DNA from 3 places in the Paracoccus sp. SY genome. Region 1 is predicted to be linked to each of the others. Evidence: riboswitches for the same ligand, from Rfam matches in the RefSeq annotation. Region 1 holds a riboswitch; each other region holds the start of a gene.
What was found. A riboswitch is a leader RNA that binds a small molecule or an ion and turns the genes downstream of it on or off. The one in region 1 is predicted to bind thiamine pyrophosphate.
Positions count from the first base shown of each region.

Region 2: linked by a shared signal. The riboswitch ahead of CK944_RS05275 (thiamine ABC transporter substrate binding subunit) and the one ahead of thiD (bifunctional hydroxymethylpyrimidine kinase/phosphomethylpyrimidine kinase) in region 1 are both predicted to bind thiamine pyrophosphate.
Region 3: linked by a shared signal. The riboswitch ahead of thiC (phosphomethylpyrimidine synthase ThiC) and the one ahead of thiD (bifunctional hydroxymethylpyrimidine kinase/phosphomethylpyrimidine kinase) in region 1 are both predicted to bind thiamine pyrophosphate.

Region 1 is NZ_NWMQ01000006.1:138,524-140,782, reverse strand. Features, by position in the region: gene CK944_RS07575 (FAD-dependent oxidoreductase) at 1-169, opposite strand, end outside; gene thiD (bifunctional hydroxymethylpyrimidine kinase/phosphomethylpyrimidine kinase) at 166-984, opposite strand; TPP riboswitch at 1,067-1,173, opposite strand; gene ggt (gamma-glutamyltransferase) at 1,285-2,259, shown strand, end outside.
Region 2 is NZ_NWMQ01000004.1:71,324-73,582, forward strand. Features, by position in the region: gene mutS (DNA mismatch repair protein MutS) at 1-1,281, opposite strand, end outside; TPP riboswitch at 1,341-1,437, shown strand; gene CK944_RS05275 (thiamine ABC transporter substrate binding subunit) at 1,469-2,259, shown strand, end outside.
Region 3 is NZ_NWMQ01000077.1:2,426-4,684, reverse strand. Features, by position in the region: gene CK944_RS20885 (BCCT family transporter) at 1-742, shown strand, start outside; TPP riboswitch at 958-1,078, shown strand; gene thiC (phosphomethylpyrimidine synthase ThiC) at 1,190-2,259, shown strand, end outside.

The sequences.
Region 1 (2,259 bases):
CCTCGGCGCTTTCGCCTTCACAATGGGGGGCCAGCATCCCGCCTGCCCACCAGGAACAGGCCTGCGGGCCGGGGGCGCCGTCGCGGACAGCCGCCGGGATGCCGCGCCGGGTCAGTTCCGTGGCGACGCACAGGCCCATCACGCCCCCGCCGATCACGGTCACGCTCACAGGGCGGCCTCGACGGGTTGCGGCCACAGCGCGTGGAAGTGATGCACCGGCCCATGCCCACCGCCGATGGACAGATCGTCCGCCGCCTGGATCGCGCGGTGCAGCCAGTCATGCGCCCGGCCCGCCGCATCCGCGACCGAAAGCCCCTGCGCCAGTCCCGCCGCGATGGCCGAGGCCAGCGAACATCCCGTGCCATGCGTGTGCCGGGTGTCGATCCGCGCCGATGCGAAGCGCGCCACCTCGTCCGGCCCGACCAGAAGATCGGTGCAGTGGCTTCCCCCTGCATGACCGCCCTTCATCAGCACATGGCGCGGGCCAAGCGCGCAAAGCGCACGGCCCTGCGCGATCGCCTGGGCGTCGGAACCGGCAGGGGCCTGGCCCAGCAGGCGCGCGGCCTCGGGCAGGTTGGGGGTCAGCACATGGGCGAGGGGCAGCAAATCGTGGATCAGCGCGGCCACGGCGTCGTCCGATGCCAGGACATCGCCCGACTTCGCGATCATCACCGGGTCCAGCACGACGGGGATGGCGCAATCGCGCAACGATGCCGCGACCGCGGCGACTGCCTCCGGCGACCCGATCATGCCGATCTTGATGGCATGAACGGCGATATCGTCCAGGACCGCGTCGATCTGGGCACGGATCAAGGCCGGGGGGACGGGATGGATCGCCGTCACGCGCCGGGTGTTCTGGGCGGTCACGGCCGTGACCACGCTGGCGGAATAAACGCCAAGCGCCGACAGGGTCTTGATATCCGCCTGCAATCCCGCGCCGCCGCCGCTGTCGGATCCGGCAATGGTCAGAACGGTCCTGGTCATGTCCCTTCCCCTTTTCTGTCGCATCCGGGACATGCGAGGGGGGAGGGGGCGGCAGACAGGCGGATCGGTCCGGCGGACGACGCATGTCTGCCTATCCGTTCCCTCCGCCGGCATGACCCGGATCAGGTTCGATGGGTCGGTGCGCATTGCACCTCTCAGCCCCGCGACGGGACGCCCCAACGGATAGTGTCGGGGGAACCCTAGCGGCGTCGGGGGCGAGCGTCCAGCGGGAAAACCCCGCGGCTTGCGCCATTCGCCCCAGGGGCGCACAGTGGGTCATCGAAACACAGGGAGGCGGGTATGAAACAATCGGCAGTTGCGGTCGCGCTGTTCCTGGGCGGGTCCGCCATGGCCTTTGCCCAGCAGGCCACCGACGCGGTGGCGCCCGAGGGGGCGTCGGGTTCCGACGTCCAGGCCGACGGTTTCGGCCCGCTGACCCAGGCCTCGCGCGATGCGCTTGACGCCAAGGCGCGGGGCGAATCCGTTGCCGGGCAGGACTGGATGATCAGCGCGGCCCATCCCCTGGCGTCCCAGGCGGGGGCCAAGGTCCTGGCCGCCGGCGGCAGCGCGGCCGACGCCATGGTCGCGGTGCAGGTGGTGCTGGGCCTAGTCGAGCCGCAAAGCTCGGGCCTGGGGGGCGGTGCCTTTCTGGTCTGGCACGACGCCGAAACGGGCGAGCTGACCACGCTGGACGGCCGCGAGACCGCCCCCATGGCGGCCACGCCCAGGCTGTTTCTGGACGGGGAAGGCCAGCCGCTGGACTTCATGGAGGCGGTGGTGGGCGGCCTGTCGGTCGGCACCCCCGGCACGCCCGCCCTGCTGGAGGCCGCGCATCGCAAATGGGGCCGCGCGAATTGGGCGGGCCTGTTCGACGACGGCATAGGCCTGGCCGAGGAAGGCTTCACCGTCTCTCCGCGCCTGGCGACGCTGGTGGCCGAGGAAGGCGAGGCGTTGCAGGGCGATCCCGCGACGACGGCCTATTTCTTTCCAGATGGCCAGCCGGTCGCGGCGGGGGCAAGGCTGACCAACCCGGCCTATGCCGAAACCCTGCGCCGCCTGGCATCCGAGGGCGCGGCGGGCTTTTACCAAGGCGGCATCGCGGAAGGCATCGTCGCGGCCGTGCGCGATGCCGACAATCCCGGCCTGCTGTCCATGCAGGATCTGGCGGGTTACCGGGTGGTCGAACGTCCGGCCGTCTGCGTCGAATATCGCAGCCATGATGTCTGCGGCATGGGGCCGCCGTCATCGGGCGGGCTGACCGTGGGGCAGATCCTG
Region 2 (2,259 bases), on a different contig from region 1:
CACGAAACCGCCGTCGCGGGCCAGCAGCGGGGGTTCGGCCACCAGCGCATCGTCCAGCAGGCCGATCAGCGCGTCATGGCCGGTCAGGTCGCGCGCGGCATCCGCCAGCACCGGCGCCGCATCGACCGGCAGCCGCGCCGCGATGGCCGCGCCCTGCGCCAGTCCCGCCCGGATCGCGGCCAGATCGCGCGGCCCGCCCCGGTCCAGCGCCAGCCGCGACAGCGCCCGGTCCATGTCGGGCACGCGCGACAGCGCCGTTCGCAGATCGCCCGTCAGGCGGGGATCATCGACCAGCATCGCCACCGCGTCATGGCGCGCGTGGATCAGCGCCAGATCGCGCGATGGGGCGCCGATGCGTCGTTCCAGCAGCCGCGCGCCCGCCGCCGTCACCGTCCGGTCGATGGCCGACAGCAGCGATCCCTCGCGCCCGCCCGACAGGGCCTGGGTCAGTTCCAGGTTGCGCCGGGTGGCCGCGTCGATCCCCATCGCCCCGCCCGCGCGTTCGCGCACCGGCGGGCGCAGCAGGGGCAGTTTCCCCTTCTGCGTCAGGTCCAGATAATCGACGATGGCCCCCATGGCCGACAGTTCCGCGCGGCTGAACGACCCGAAGCCGTCCAGCGTTTCCACGCCGTAAAGCCCGCAAAGCCGCCGCTGCCCCGCCGCGCTGTCAAAGGCACTGGCGTGCAGGTCGGTCAGCGCCGCCCCGGCATCCGCCGCCAGATCGCCCAGGCCCGATCCGTCGCAGGCCAACAATTCGCGGGGCGCAAGGCGCGCCAGTTCGGGCGCAAGTCGCGGCAGCGGGCATTCCATCACCTGGAAGGCGCCGGTGGAGATATCCACCCAGGCCAGCGCGCAATCATCCCGCACCTGCGCCCATGCCGCCAGATAGTTGTGGCGCCGCGCCTCCAGCAGCGATTCCTCGGTCAGGGTGCCGGGCGTCACCAGCCGCACCACGTCGCGGGCGACGACCGATTTCGACCCACGCTTCCTGGCCTCGGCCGGATCCTCCATCTGCTCGGCGATGGCCACGCGAAAGCCCTTGCGGATCAGCGTCAGCAGATAGCCCTCGGCCGCATGGACCGGCACGCCGCACATCGGGATGGGTTCGCCCCCATGGGTGCCGCGCTTCGTCAGCGCGATGTCTAGGGCGCTTGCGGCGGCCACGGCGTCGTCGAAGAACATCTCGTAGAAATCGCCCATGCGATAGAACAGCAGGGCGCCGGGGTTCGCCTCGCGGATCGCCAGGTATTGCGCCATCATCGGCGTGGGCTGATCGGTCATGTCCTTCGTCATGGCGGCGTTTCTAGCCGCTTGCGGCGGGCTGCGAAATCCCTACATTCAAGGCCACCTCGGGGGGCCATGTGGCTGAGACGCGCAAGCGGACCCGTTGAACCTGATCCGGCTAACACCGGCGGAGGGAAGGTGACGCTGTCCTTTCTTTCGTGACCCATATGGAAAGGAGACAGCGATGAAACTGCCCCTGATGCTTGTTCTGCTGGCGGCGACCCCGGCCATGGCGCAGGACAAGCCCGTCCTGACCGTCTATGCGGGCGAATCCATCACCAGCGAATGGGGCCCCGGCCCCAGGATCGAGGAAGGGTTCGAGGCCTTCTGCAACTGCGACCTGCGCTTCGTCACCGGGGACGAGTTGTCCCGCGTGCTGATGGAGGGCGAACGGACCGAGGCCGACATCGTCTTCGGCCTGAACACCGACGTGACCGCCCGCGCCCGCGCATCCGGCCTTTTCGCGCCGCATGGGCAGGATACGTCCGGCTTGTCGCTGCCCGTCGAATGGACCGACGACATCTTCCTGCCCTATAACTGGGGCGAGACGGCCTTCGTCTATGACGAAACCCGGCTGCAGAACCCGCCCGCCAGTTTCGTCGAACTGCTGGAGGCGCCCGACGACCTGAAGATCGTGATCCAGGATCCGCGATCGTCGGTCAGCGGCCTGGCGCTGCTCTTGTGGGTGAAGTCGGTCTATGGCGACCAGGCGCCTGACGCCTGGGCCAAGCTTGCCCCCAAGGTGCTGACCGTGACCAAGGGCTGGTCGGAATCCTATGGGATGTTCACCGAGGGCGAGGCCGACATGGTCCTGTCCTACACCACCTCGCCCGCCTATCATATCGAGGCCGAGGGCGACGCCACCAAGAAGGCCGCGATCTTCCCCGAAGGCCATTACCTAATGGCCGAGGTCGCGGCACAGGTCCGCACCACCGACCAGCCGGAACTGGCGCAAGCCTTCATGGACTGGATCCT
Region 3 (2,259 bases), on a different contig from region 1:
CTCGGTTCTGTTCTCGCTGTCGACCTATGGTTCGGCACTGGTGGACTACATTCTGCACTTCCCGGGCCTCTCGTTCGAAGCCTACTCGACCGGCACGGCCCTCGGCGATTGGCAGGCCGGCTCCACCACCTTCTACTGGGCGTGGTGGATTGCCTTTTCTCCCTTCGTGGGTCTCTTCCTCGCCCGCATCTCGCGGGGCCGGACGGTGCGCGAATTCGTGGTTGGGGCCGTCATCGCACCGTCGCTGGTCTGCTTTGCCTGGATGGCCATGCTCGGCGGCACGGCAATCGATCTGGAGCTGTCGGGCGTCGCCCAAGGTGCCATCATCGATGCGTCCACCACCAACATGCTGTTCGCGACGCTGCAGTTCATCGTGGGCGAACAGGTCTATGGCATTGTTGCGATCATGTGCGTGGCGCTGATCCTGACTTTCCTCGTCACCTCGGCTGACTCGGGCCTCCTTGTCATCAACACAATCATGGCAGGCGGTGAGGAAGAAACCGACGTGCGCCACCGTATCGTCTGGGGTGTCCTGCTGACACTGGTCATCGGTGCCCTGATCATTGCAGGAGGCGGGGGGCTGATCGTGCTGCAGAACGCCATGATCATCGGAGCGCTGCCCTTCGCGTTCGTGATGGTTGCGATGTGCGTCTCGTTGGGCAAAGCGCTTTATCGTGACCATCAGCGCGACCGGTTTGCCGATGCGGAGACTGCGGGCCTTGTCGTTGATCGCATGAGCTGACGCTCGTGTTATGGCCACGGGCCTCCGAGACAGGCCCGTGGTCCGGCAATCCGAACAAGCGAGTGTGGCGGATGCCTGCCCGTGACACGGCGCTCAGCGGGTCGCTCCAGGCTATTTGCACGGCATACTATTTTCGGCAGGATGTCTGCTATGCGGACGAAGCGGACAGTCAAACCTCTCACTGCTTGACACATGCAGCACCTCAGTGCAGCTTGCCCGCACGTCAGGGGAGTCCCGCCTAGGGGACTGAGAGGCTGAGTGGGGGCAACCCCGGTGAAGCGACCCTTTGAACCTGACCCAGTTGATGCTGGCGTAGGAAGACCGAAGGGCAATTCCCCCAGTTGCATTCTGGGCGGTCCTTTCGGGCCGCTTGGCCCCGTTCGCGCGGTCATATGGCCTGCGCTTCCTTGCCATCCTCGCCTTGGTCGCGCGAATGGAGAGGAAGACATGAAAGACCAGCCGCAGCCCGCAATCACCACGGGCGCACTGCCCGCATCCAGCAAGGTTTACATCACCGGCACCCTGCACGACATCCGCGTGCCGATGCGGCGCATCGAGCTGAGCGGGGGCGAACCCGCGTTGACGGTCTATGACAGTTCCGGCCCGTATACCGACCCTGATGCCGACATCGACATTGCCTGCGGATTGCCCGCCATGCGAGGCGATTGGCAGCGGATGCGTGGCGATGCCGTTGCTTATGCCGGGCGAGCGGTCACTTTGGCCGATAACGGTTTTGCCACGGGGGAACGCCTGACCCCGGCATTTCCGCGCGCCATGAAGCCATTGCGCGCGACGCCGGGTGCGAACGGCACTGGCGCGATCACGCAGCTTGCCTATGCGCGCGCGGGCATCGTGACGCCCGAAATGGAATTCGCCGCGATCCGCGAGAATGAGGGGCGCGTAACGGCCGCCGCCTGCGATGGCGAGGATTTCGGGGCCATGATCCCCGATCTGGTCACGCCGGAATTCGTCCGCGCGGAAATCGCGGCGGGCCGGGCCATCATTCCGGCCAATATCAACCATCGCGAGCTTGAGCCGATGGTCATCGGACGCAATTTCCTGGTCAAGATTAACGCCAATATTGGAAATTCCGCCGTTACCTCGTCGATGGAGGAAGAGGTGGACAAGATGGTCTGGGCCATCCGCTGGGGCGCAGATACGGTCATGGACCTATCTACCGGGCGCAACATCCACAATATCCGCGACTGGATCATCCGCAACTCGCCCGTGCCGATCGGGACCGTGCCGCTGTATCAGGCGCTGGAAAAGGTCGGCGGCATTGCCGAGGATCTGACCTGGCAGATCTTCCGCGACACGCTGGTCGAACAGGCGGAACAGGGCGTGGATTATTTCACCATCCACGCAGGCGTGCGGCTGCACATGATCCCGATGACGGCGCAGCGGGTGACAGGAATCGTGTCGCGCGGCGGCTCGATCATGGCGAAATGGTGTCTGCATCACCACCGCGAAAGCTTTCTTTACGAACGGTTCGACGAAATCTGCGACATCATGCGAGC